DNA from 4 places in the Paenibacillus sp. 2TAB19 genome. Region 4 is predicted to be linked to each of the others. Evidence: riboswitches for the same ligand, from Rfam matches in the RefSeq annotation. Region 4 holds a riboswitch; each other region holds the start of a gene.
What was found. A riboswitch is a leader RNA that binds a small molecule or an ion and turns the genes downstream of it on or off. The one in region 4 is predicted to bind cyclic di-GMP.
Positions count from the first base shown of each region.

Region 1: linked by a shared signal. The riboswitch ahead of AB4Z33_RS08160 (SpaA isopeptide-forming pilin-related protein) and the one ahead of AB4Z33_RS11765 (EAL domain-containing protein) in region 4 are both predicted to bind cyclic di-GMP.
Region 2: linked by a shared signal. The riboswitch ahead of AB4Z33_RS30375 (methyl-accepting chemotaxis protein) and the one ahead of AB4Z33_RS11765 (EAL domain-containing protein) in region 4 are both predicted to bind cyclic di-GMP.
Region 3: linked by a shared signal. The riboswitch ahead of AB4Z33_RS11160 (LPXTG cell wall anchor domain-containing protein) and the one ahead of AB4Z33_RS11765 (EAL domain-containing protein) in region 4 are both predicted to bind cyclic di-GMP.

Region 1 covers NZ_JBFRGE010000013.1:21,638-24,745, forward strand. The annotation lists gene AB4Z33_RS08150 (DEAD/DEAH box helicase) at 1-649, opposite strand, end outside; gene AB4Z33_RS08155 (hypothetical protein) at 794-1,264, opposite strand; cyclic di-GMP riboswitch class II at 1,519-1,600, shown strand; gene AB4Z33_RS08160 (SpaA isopeptide-forming pilin-related protein) at 1,634-3,108, shown strand, end outside.
Region 2 covers NZ_JBFRGE010000157.1:12-3,119, forward strand. The annotation lists gene AB4Z33_RS30370 (DUF1836 domain-containing protein) at 351-1,121, shown strand; cyclic di-GMP riboswitch class I at 1,193-1,278, shown strand; gene AB4Z33_RS30375 (methyl-accepting chemotaxis protein) at 1,373-3,108, shown strand, end outside.
Region 3 covers NZ_JBFRGE010000020.1:620-3,727, reverse strand. The annotation lists gene lysS (lysine--tRNA ligase) at 1-1,429, shown strand, start outside; cyclic di-GMP riboswitch class I at 1,714-1,809, shown strand; gene AB4Z33_RS11160 (LPXTG cell wall anchor domain-containing protein) at 1,877-3,108, shown strand, end outside.
Region 4 covers NZ_JBFRGE010000021.1:36,688-39,795, reverse strand. The annotation lists gene AB4Z33_RS11765 (EAL domain-containing protein) at 1-1,367, opposite strand, end outside; cyclic di-GMP riboswitch class I at 1,465-1,551, opposite strand; gene AB4Z33_RS11760 (FAD-dependent oxidoreductase) at 1,762-2,325, opposite strand; gene AB4Z33_RS11755 (MarR family winged helix-turn-helix transcriptional regulator) at 2,580-3,023, shown strand; gene AB4Z33_RS11750 (MMPL family transporter) at 3,063-3,108, shown strand, end outside.

The DNA of each region.
Region 1 (3,108 bases), on a different contig from region 4:
TCCGGCGCAGCAGGCTTGTCCGGTTGCCGGCAGTTGCGGCAACCGAACCGTGCAGGCGCACGAGCCCGAGCAGAGCAGCCAGCTGGAGCACATCGCTCCAGCCGCTGTCCGCACCGGGCACGCCCGCGCCCTCAAGCAGCGCCTGCGCTTCGCCCCGCAGCAGCGCGCGCCCTTGCAAGAGCGCCGCAGCCTGCCTCGCGGCGGCGGCCACCGCCTCCAGCGCAGCCCCGCTATCGCTTGCCGCGCCACCCCAAAGCTCGCGCTCTACCGCCGCTCGCTCCCAGCGCTCCGCGCCCCCGCGCAGGCTATCGCCCTGCCGCTTCCCGGTGCGCATGCTCCGCCGCGCGCCGGCACCCTCACTACACGCTCGCGCCACATAAGCGGCGAGCCCGCCAATCACATCCTCGCCTTCACTCCCCTTCCCTCCTCGTCGCTCCTGCTCTCTATTCCAAAGCTCCGCCGCTCTGCAAGCATCTCCGAGCGGCAGCGGCTGCCGCCAAAGCCAACCTTCCATCGCCGCTTCCCCCGCTCTCCCCATACGTTGACCAATCGCATGGTGAAGCCAATACATCCGATCAATAGCCGGTGCAATTGTCGTATAAGCGCTCCATTTACCTATCTTGCAAATCACATACACATAAGCCCGCATCTTTTCCTTGCCTCCCGCATATTGTATTTCTTAGTGCGTTACCGTCTTCCCTAAACCAAAGAACGCAAAAAAAGCACACCCGAGGCGCATTAAGCGCTACAAAGTGTGCTTCACTTTCCTTACCGATATTAATTGTAGTATATACTAGAACGGCATTTTGGACAAATCAACCGGATTTTGCAAATCGATCAGCACGGCTTGGATACCATCCTTCAATATGCCTTCAGCCTGCAGCTGCCACATAAGCTGATTGGCATCGCTTTCTCCAATCGTTACACCTGTTTCCAGGCCGGTGTCATGGCGGCTTCGCTTCAATATTTCCGGTAGTTCGTGTACGGTAATCTTATTCCCTTTCCGAGCCATTCGATCAACAATAGCAAGCGTCTCTGCACTTGCGCCATTATCAACGACCGTGACTTTCACCTCATTGCCCGTTTGGCGAGAGAACGTCATTAAAGAACGCATATACCATTCCATATTATGCTGATCCTGGTCGGCTATAAGGACATAATGCTTGCTCGCCCGCTTCCGTCCTTGCCGTATCCAAAAAGCCAGATGAACCGACAATGCAGCCGCTATATAACATCCAATGACAAGAAGCAGAAGTTCCAACACGGCGGTCACCTCCTCTATGCGACACTATATGCGATATAGCGCCCACAGGTTCCGGTAAAAGCGGACAAGTTGAAAAATAGGTGGTTCGTCGTGACTTTCGACACGGGCATATTCTTTCCTACATATTTCAACATTTTAACACCCTTGCAGAAATACCAATATATGTTATCATTTTAGAGCAAACCATAGCATAAGTAGTATAGGAAAGCAGATAGAGTGGAGGAAGGGGGGAGAGCACCTCTTATCATTCATGCTTTTTAGGGAAGCGATGATGTATAATCTGCATTTGGACACTTGGATTATACGGAGCTAGTAGTGTAACCGGCCCTCTTAGAACTAGATTATCCAAATCTAAGAGGAGAGTGAACAATGAAGTTGGTCAAAAAACAGTTTGCGGTCATCTTGTCCATCATGCTCGTCTTGTCCATGTTCCTTGGCTCGATCGTCATGGCGCAGGGCACGGAAAACACGGGCGAGGAGTCTGCGGTGGAATCGACTTTGCCGCCTTCCGAGGAAACAGTTGTCCTCCCGGATGAGGAAAGTGCGCCACCTTCTGACGAGCCTTCCGAAGTACCCGCAACGAAGTTGCCTTCTCCTGAAAGCCTAACGGAATTGTTATTTACAAAAAGCGGCGGCGGTGGCGGCAGCAATTGCATCGGCGGTGGCAGCCCGCGGATATCCGGAGAAGGTATCCAAGGCACCTATGGCGGCGACTGGGGCGACAAATGCGGCAACATCAAAGTCTACAAAAAGTACTTCTATGACGATGATGACACGAAAGCCCAAAGCGGCGTAACGTTCCAAGTACTTAAAGGCGGCACAGTAATTACCTCTGGCACAACCAATAACTCTGGCTATGTAGAATTCGAAGATCTGGAACCGGGCGACTACAAGGTAGTCGAGGTCGTCCCGGCGGGCTTTACAACTTCGATCTCAAGCAGCGGCCAGTCGGTTAAAGTCGAGAAGGGAAAGACGAAAGAGGTTAAGGTATACAACACCCCTATCCTATCCGTCATTGCCGCTTGTACGGACGATCCTGGCCAATCCCGCAAATGGATCGTAACGAACGAAAGTAACGTGAAGTTTTATTTTAAATGGAAAACTACTGGTTCATGGCATGAAGAATACATTTATGGAAATGACTCATCGCCAATCGACGTCTCGGGCGCTCCTGGATCGATCACGATCAAATGGGGCGACGACTACAGCAAATCACTAACTGCACCAAATCCAGGCGAAGACTGCACACCACCGACTCCTACGCCAACGCCGGAGCCGACTCCTACACCAACGCCGGAACCGACTCCTACGCCAACGCCGGAACCGACTCCTACGCCAACGCCGGAGCCGACTCCTACGCCTACGCCGGAGCCGACTCCTACACCAACACCGGAGCCGACTCCTACACCTACGCCGGAACCGACTCCTACGCCAACACCGGAGCCGACTCCTACACCAACACCGGAGCCGACTCCTACACCTACGCCAGAGCCGACTCCTACACCAACACCGGAGCCGACTCCTACACCAACACCGGAGCCGACTCCTACTGTAGAGCCGGAACAGCCGGAACTTACTATTACGAATGTATGTACCGTTAATCCGAGCTCCACTCGCAAATGGAGAGTGCACAACTCGAGCAATGAAGATATCACCATTACTTGGTACGTACTCGAAGGCAATGACGAGTCTACTAATGAGGTGACTGTACCTGCAGGAAAAACGATTACGATTACGGCCAATACGATAACGACCGAATCGAAAGAAAACACGATCAGAATCGTATGGTGGGGTCCTGGCGAGTCTTCTAACTACGAGGAATTGGTGAACAACGGAACTCGCTG
Region 2 (3,108 bases), on a different contig from region 4:
CGAAAAAAGCAGTTAATAAAATAAGAAGAGCAACCATGAATAAATTGAATCCTATACCCATTTTCGTTTCTCACTACCCTTTGTTTTTTGAATTTTTTAGTTAACCAACCTGTACATCTCCTAACGTTAGGAGTGTGGTAATTAAACTATACKGAATGATTACAACATATGACAACCGTCGTATGCAACGTTAAGCGCCGTTTTTGCACGATAAACGGTATTTTGGAAAGCACGATGGCTTGTTTTCATTGAATATCGTCCCTTTACAACCCTCTAATGCGAGCATATGATAAGTTCATAAGAACTTGTAAGCAAATTTGACGAAGTCGTGAATGCMAGGAGGAAGGAATATGGAGTCCTTTACGCTTACTCGAAAAGAGATGGCGGAGCTGTTACTCTCCTTGCGCGGCAGCAGCAGTCAGAAGCCGATTCAAGTGCTGCAGAGCGCTTGGGCGAAGTCGCATCGGTACGATCTGGAGAAGGGGACGACATTGCCTGCCTTTCTCGCCACGCTTCTGCCGCCTATAATAGAGAAGTTAATTAAGGGCAGTGAGGTGAAAGGCTTCTCGCTGCAGGAAATATCGGCGCTGGGTCAGCTTATTGAATATTCGAACCTTTCCATTACTTCTATGCAAAATTGGGTCAAAAGAGACTTTAYGTCGTATTTTGACTGTCCGAAGGCCGGGAAGAAATATTCCCTTAATCAAGCTGCGCTGTTGTTCATTATCGATGATCTGAAGTCGAATCTCGACTTCGAGTCGATACGTAAGCTGTTCGAGATTGTGCTCGGTAAGCCGGAAGACGAGTCCGATGATCTTGTCGGTCCGATCGAACTGTACGCCACTTATACGAAGATGTTCGAGGAGCTCGACGCGAATAACGACCAATTACTCGATATTACCGGCCATCTGAAGGGGCAGCCACACCAGGACCTGCTTACAGAGGAGGTCATTCGAGGAGCGGCCAATCGGTTTGCGGACAGGCTGTCGGGATTGACGGACAAGCAGCGGGAAGCGATACGCAATATTTTGCTGGTAGCCGTCATATCGATTCAAACGTCCTATTTTCATACTCTCGCAAGAAGGTATTGCAATGCGACCCTGTTCCTGAATTCGCCATGAAAAAATAGGAAAAAAGGATGTACATGAGAGGAAATCTGTCCTATAATGTAAGCTGATGTAAAAAACAGACAAACTGAAAAAGGCAAACTTGTCGAAAGGCAAGGACGCAAAGTTATGGGCCTAAGGGGCAAGACGCTATGGCTGCCAGACCGCCAGTTGGTTAGATTAGCTTTATTTAGCTATCCGCCGACTGGGGCCTGGATAGCTTTTTTGCTATTTTTCGAGTAGACAGAGGGAGCGGGAGAATCAGCATGAAGGCAGCATCGTGGGCAACAACAGGAAAAGCATGGCTTGGCAAAGCACTGCAAACAGTAAGGCAAGTAAGCTTGAAAAAGTTGAACGGGAAGAAGATTACGACGAAGTTGTTTATTATCTCCGCCATTATTACCCTATTTAACTTAGGTGCTGGGGCATTCATCTATACCCAGAACTTATCGGTAGCAAACGCGGTAGATGAGTCCGAGAAGCTGTCCGAAGCTGAACGTAATTACCAAGCGGTGTCGGGCAAGCTGCTGAAGACGATGCTGAAAATGATCGATGCGATCGAGAACGGTACCGAGGAAGAGAACGCTGTTGCGATTAAGACGGAGTTAGCGACAATCCCGACTAGCTTAGAGCAATTAAGTAAACAATTCGAGGCTATGGATATTAAATATCCGGCCGAAGAGAATGCTCAAAAATATGTGAATCAGATCAAGGTGCTGGATCTTGCCTATACGAATTTGAGCACGACTTCTATTGATGTCAATGCATTAACGGCTGAAGAAAAGTCGCTGCGCGTGTCGGATCTGATCAGCGTCTACACGATCATAATTGATTTTTCCAAAGAAGCGATGGAGAAAAAGTTGTCTGAAGATACGCAGTCTATGCAGAAGTCGCTTAACAAAAGCGTCGATAGCGCGAATATAATCATTCTCGTGAATGTCATCCTATTGGCGGTATTGCCTGCCTTTATGATATTTGGCATTACACGTTCGATTAAGACCGGCTTGTCCGGCATTATGAAACGGATCGAAGCGTACCGGAACAATCAATTCACGGAGCAGTCGAAGCTGCAGCGCGCCGATGAATTCGGAGATATCGACGCATCGCTCGCCGACATGGGCAGCAACCTGCGCGAGACGATCAAAGCGACGATTGATGTGAGCGGTACGGTGTTAGGCGTATCGAACCAGATGACGGAGAAGATCGGCAGCAACCGTGACGCTTCCGAGCAGGTCAAAGGCCAGATCGAATATGGCAAGACGTCATTGCAAGCCCAGTATGACGACGCATCATCGATTTCGGCGGTAACCGAACAAATCTCGGCAAGCTCGGAAGAGATCGCGGCGTCCAGTGAGTACATAAATGGCGATATGCAGAAGATGAAGCAAGCATCGCTTAACGGCTCGCAACAGATGGCGGGCGTTGTGCTGAAAGTGAATGAGACGGCGGAGCAGTTCGATAAACTGACGGCCGCATTCGAATCGATGAATGAACGCTACGGCAATGTTGCGAAGTTCCTGGCAGGCATTCAAGATATTAATACGCAGACGAATCTATTATCGCTTAACGCATCGATCGAATCGGCACGCGCAGGCGAGCACGGTCGCGGCTTCGCGGTCGTTGCAGAAGAAATTCGCAAGATGTCGGGTCAGACCGACGCAATCTCGAAGCAGATTACGAAGGAGCTGGCGCTTATTCAAGCGGATGTCGCAGCCAGCGGCCGTACGATAAGCCAATTCTCGGATGTCATCAAGTCTACTCGCGAGACGTCGGAAACGGCTAGCGAGACGTTCCAGGCAATTGAAGCGCAGAGCGGAGTGTTATCTGATCAAGTGAGTGAAATATCGACTGCGATCAACGAGATTACGCAAGGCATGACGCATATCGTTACGGCCGTCGATAAGCTGCTGGAGAAATCGACGGAAGTGAACGGCCAGATGGAAGGAATAAGCGGTCTGTCCGACATGCAGAACGGCATTTCCGACGAGCTGGGCGAATTGTC
Region 3 (3,108 bases), on a different contig from region 4:
AGGCGTTGACCCATTCGGCAAGAAGTTCGAGCGCACTCATAATGCCAAAGATATACTAACAGCCTATGAAGCGTCTACGAAGGAAGAGCTGGAAGGCCAAGCGGTTAAAGTGAGCATCGCCGGCCGTATTATGCAGAAGCGCGGCATGGGCAAGGCAGGCTTCGCGCATATCCAGGACTTGAGCGGCAAGATTCAAATCTACGTCCGCAAGGACACGGTCGAAGAGCATAAGTTCGCTGCTTTCGATCTGCTTGATATTGGTGATATTGTCGGCGTACATGGCGTCGTGTTCAAGACGAATACAGGCGAAGTTTCCGTCAAAGCGCAAGATGTTGACGTATTGACGAAGTCGTTGCTTCCGCTGCCTGACAAGTACCATGGCCTGAAGGACGTCGAACTGCGCTATCGTCAACGTTATGTCGACCTGATTGTGAATCCGGACGTTCAACAAACGTTTATTACCCGGTCCAAAATCATTCAATCGATGCGCCGTTATCTCGATTCGAGAGGTTACTTAGAAGTAGAGACACCAACGTTGCACTCGATAGCGGGCGGAGCTGCTGCTCGTCCTTTCATCACTCATCATAATGCGCTAGATATGCAGCTTTATATGCGTATTGCGATCGAGCTTCATCTAAAACGTCTTATCGTGGGCGGCTTGGAGAAGGTATATGAGATCGGCCGCGTATACCGCAACGAGGGTATCTCGACGCGTCACAACCCTGAGTTCACAATGATCGAGCTGTATGAGGCTTACGCTGACTACAAAGATATTATGGCTCTGACCGAGAATCTGATTGCGCATATCGCACAAGAGGTGCTTGGCACAACGAAGATTATGTACCAAGGCCAAGAAGTCGACTTGACTCCGCAATGGCGCCGCGTCTCGATGGTAGATCTCGTGAAGGAACTTACAGGTGTCGACTTCAGCGTGGAGATGACCGACGAGGAAGCACATCGCCTTGCTAAAGAGCATAAAGTTGCGGTTGAGCCGCATATGACGTTTGGTCATATCTTGAACGCGTTCTTCGAAACATTTGGCGAGCATACGCTCATCCAGCCTACGTTCGTTACCGGACATCCGGTTGCGATCTCGCCGCTGGCGAAGAAGAGTGAAGCCGATCCGCGCTTCACGGACCGCTTCGAGCTATTCATCGTAGCACGCGAGCACGCGAACGCCTTTACCGAGCTGAACGATCCGATTGACCAGCGCGAACGGTTCGAGGCACAGCTCGTAGAGAAAGAGCACGGCAACGACGAAGCGCATGAGATGGATGATGACTTCATCCGCGCCCTTGAATACGGCATGCCGCCTACTGGCGGTTTGGGAATCGGCATCGACCGTCTCATTATGCTGTTAACGAATGCGCCTTCGATCCGGGACGTACTGTTGTTCCCGCATATGAGAGATCATCGCTCTGGCGAGTAAGAGACGAGCTATATGGAAGCAAGATATAAATAACTATAGAAGCGTGGCCGTGTTGATGGTGAATAACCGTCTGACGGCCGCGCTTTTTCTTATTTCTTCTACTAATTATCATGATGAAATTTGTCGAACAAACGCATGAATACGCATACATTTAATGGCGTGAAATTTATGTTCTCAAAATGCTAATCTAGTATTGACACCTTCATAGTAACAGTAATAGAATAGGACTTGCGAATCACAATTGTTACATATTTATGCAAAAAAGCTAACAAAACAACAATATCTCATGTAAATCGCAAACCATCCGAAAGGTTGGGACGCAAAGCCAGGAGTCTAAGGCATCGTTAAGCTATCGATGCTATGATCGTCCGACCGCCATGAACTGTCATGGCGGTCTTTTTTATTTTGCGGAAGCCATGACGTCATATATTATGGGGGAGGGTATTTATGATTAAGAAGAAGTGGTTGAAGTCAGCCCTATTGTTGAAGTTGGTCGTCATCTTAACGATCGGTACGGCTGGTACGGTTTTTGCCCATGGAAGCGGCGGTGGGGCGGCAAGCAATTGCAGCGGCGATTATGTGGATGAGGTCTTCTTTTACAACTATAATTTTTCCCTATCCGATGATGGGGACCAAGTCGTTAGCGGTTCCCGCGACTACGATAAAACCAATTTGAACTGGAATGCGGGAGATGGTTATGCCATTACTTGCGTGAAAGTTGAAGGGTTATCGGATGGTGCAACTAAAACCTATGAGTATGACGGCGGTGCTATTAGCGGAAGTGGCCTTCAGGCGCCTCAGTATGCTTATGAGAAATACGAAAAAGTCAACGGTAAGTGGAAATGGGTAACTTATTATAAAGAACAAACAATATCCTATGTGAAATTTTACTACAAGGAACTGCCGGCTCCAGGCTGCACGGAAGGCTACGATGCCAGCTATAAATATACGGTAGGTAATTCTAATAGCTTTGAAGTAGGACCTAGCGGCAAAAAAGTCGTGAGCGGCGAATTAAAGAACAACAAGAAGACTGTTAATTGGAACGTAATCAACGACACGGATTTATTGAAACATGATGTCGTGTGCGTAAAGATTACTTGGAAATCGGGCAACAAATATAAAACGGAGACGACATCCTACGGAGCAAGCGGGACCAAATCCGGTTCCTCGACAGCTCAGACGGATAAAATCCGTGAAATCGAGTTTTTCGTGAAGAAGACTGTAATTGTACCGACACCGGAACCAACAGCAACACCAGAACCAACACCGACTCCGACGCCGGAGCCGACAGCAACACCAGAACCAACAGCGACCCCGACACCGGAGCCGACAGCAACACCAGAACCAACAGCGACTCCGACACCGGAGCCGACAGCAACACCAGAACCAACAGCGACCCCGACACCGGAGCCGGCAGCAACACCAGAACCAACAGCGACTCCGACACCGGAGCCGACAGCAACACCAGAACCAACGCCGACTCCGACACCGGAGCCGACAGCAACGCCAGAACCAACGCCGACTCCGACACCGGAGCCGACAGCAACGCCAGAACCAACGCCGACTCCGACACCGGAGCCTACAGCAACGCCAGAACCAACGCCGGCACCGACACCGGAGCCGACAGTAAAGCCAGAACCGACACCAGTTCCGACACCGGAACCAACGGTAGAGCCGAC
Region 4 (3,108 bases):
CCTGTCAGCATGTCGTAATAAGCGAGGCGATGAAGTTTCTCCTCCGATTGCCCAAGCATATACGCTTGAGCTTGCAGGCGCTCGCTGTTTTTCTGCGTCTCACCGAACATGTGGACGAGATTGACCGCCATTTGCTTGAAGTTGCTAATTAAGGCATGGATCTCGAAAATATTGCTGGACGGCCATTCGATCAGGTCTTCCTGCTTTAGGCGGCTCGGCAGATTGTTCGTCGCTTCGGCTAGTCGCTTCAAGCTTCTGCCTAGCCAGCGGTTAATGAAGAACGCAACAAGTGCGGCGAATAAGGCGAGTGTAATCAAATAAATGAAATGCGTGATGTATTTATTAAAAAGATAGTATTGATAGTTATGTAAAGGAATATCGATATGGATCATGAGGCCCGTATCATGGATGGGCGAGGCGTAACGGAACTTGCCTTCATGCCAAGTCGAGATATGGAGCGGATGCTCTTTAAGTACAGGAATAAGCAATTGAAGGTTGTTGCTTAGCGCTTTGTTAATCCGGTAGCTTGAGGTGTCATTACGGATGCTGCCGTTCCAAGGGATGACAGTGCCGCTTCCATCTGTAATGGTAATGGTGTATAGAGTGGACGAATGCTTGGCAATCAGCGATTGCAGGTATGCAAGCGTGGCCTCGGACTTATTGTCGTCATATCGAATCCTGCTCTCCATATATTCTCTTCCGATCATCGAAGCTACGTTGCTGGAAAGCTGCTCGGCGTGGCGGCTGGCTTCCTTGAAGGAGCCCGTGCTGCTAATGTAAATATTCAATAGAAACGGCAGTATAACGCACACGATCGAGAAATGAAACATGACGCGGTTGAGGGAGCTGGATCTGCGCCAATTGCGAGCGATGCCGGACCACTTTGAGAGCGGCAAATATTGCAGGGCAATATCGGCACACAGCGCGTTCAGCAGTCCGTTGATCGCCACAATCGACGTAACGAGCATCAGATCGGTCCCCATAGCGTTATATTGACCAACATGCGTAATATACGTTAGTGGGGCAGCGATAAGCAGCCAAAAGGCAGCGTCGCAGACGAACAGATGACTCGGGAACTTGCGAACGAGCAGACCGACAATGGCAATTTCCAGCAGTCCGATGTTATGGAATAGAGATTGATCCATAAGCTGAGTCCCAATCGTATGCACGACTGCGGCGGCCAGCAATCCGAGCCAGAACCCGAACAAGCGAAGTCCGACTAACAGGAATACGCTTGTAAAGGTGAATGTTATGCCATATAGAAAGGGATAGCCAAGTCTCTCGCTGATTAAAGCGAGCAGCGTGCATAGTAGAAAGGACAGGGCGATGATCCATCGATTACGCTTCGGTTGCTGTACAGTACTCAATTCGGGCCTCCTGGTAATATGTCAATGGAACGATTACGGTTGGATTTGACAATAAAAAAAGGATGCCAAACGGCACCCTCCTGCGGTCACGAATCATTAGGGTAACCCGGCGATCATGGCGTCATTACGCTGTAGACCCGTAGCTTTGCGTCCTATGCTTTCGCATAGTTTGCCCTTTGCCTATTCGGCTTTTCACCTAATATTCGACAATTTATTCTAAATTCCTTCTTTTTTTGAAGTATAGGAATATAGTTTCACACTATACCTCATGCCTATACTTCACCGGAATGAAACGCGCCTCGCCACCAAGGATGGCACAGAACCGAGCTGCGCAAAGACGCAGCTAACGGTTCGTGCGTAGCGACAGCCTTTTCACCTTGCGCAAACTTGAAAACTAAGCTTTCAGTACGTCGTGATCGACATAACGCTCGCCATTCATTTCGCTAATGATGTTGATAGCAGCTTTGGCGCCGTCGCCGGCCGTAATGATCGCATGAACGCTTACGCCTGCTACCGTTCCAGCGGCCCAGATTCCGGGAATGTTCGTTTTGCCGCTTGGATCGACAGCGACTACCGTCTTGATGCGCGGCTCAGTACCCGCTTTTGTCTGAACGCCGATATGCTCGGCAAGGTCAGTTGCGGCTCCGGTAGCGAGCAGGACATGCTTTGCCTCGTAAGCTCCGCCATCGGATTCAATCATGAAGCCGCCTTCGATGACAGTAATGTTCTGAACGGTTTCCTCCTTAATCTCGGTGCCGAATTTGAGCGCCTGCTTCTTGCCTGTCTCGATGAGATCGGGACCGCCGATTTCGACAACGCCGTAATGGTTCTCGAACCATGCGCGTTTCGTCATCCCTTTGTTATTTTCGAACATGACTGTCTTTTTGCCTGCCTTCGCGCTAAAGATCGCTGCGCTTGCTCCTGCGGGTCCAGCTCCGATAATTGCAATATCGTACACGCGTCCAACCTCCAAATGTATTTATTTCGTTCCTCTTTCGTTTTCGCCAATATTATATAAATGTTCCGCGGCAAAAATCAATCGGACAATTCTAGCCCGTTCACGATATGTTCATTATTGACGCGTTGCATTCGAACCGCGTCTTTGATATAGTTCGAATATCGAATAGTTCTACAGTAGAATTAGTTTGTCCGAGTCATTGAAGTCATTAGTGTTCGGACCATTACGACAGAGAAGGAGGATCTGATGCGGGAATGGATCTCAAACTATCCAAAGAAATTATACATCGCTACGAGGCTGCCCACTTCTTGGTTAACCGCCGATTAAACGCTTTGATACGCGAGCTGATGCCGGAAGAGCTGACGATCGACCAGTTCTCGACGCTGCGATATTTGCATAGCCAGGGGCGGAGCACGTCCTCGGAGCTGGCTGATATTTTCTGCGTGGGCAAAAGCTCGATTACGGCCATTATTAATCGCCTTTTCGACAAGAATCTGATTTATCGTCTGCCTGATGAGAAGGATCGGCGCGTCACGTATTTAGCGCTGACAAAGGAGGGAAAGCAGCTTTTTGACGAGATGGATGTAAAGATGTATGAGCTGCTGCTAAAGTATATCAGCCCGTTCGACGAGCAGGAAGCGATCACGTTCATTCAGACGTTCGAGAAGCTCGCTCATGAACTAGGCAAACCACAATAAGGCTATGAAGCGTAATCGTGAAGGGAGAGCAGAGAGAGAATGAGAGTCATACTGAAGCTGAAGTGGTTAGTGCTTGTATTATGGA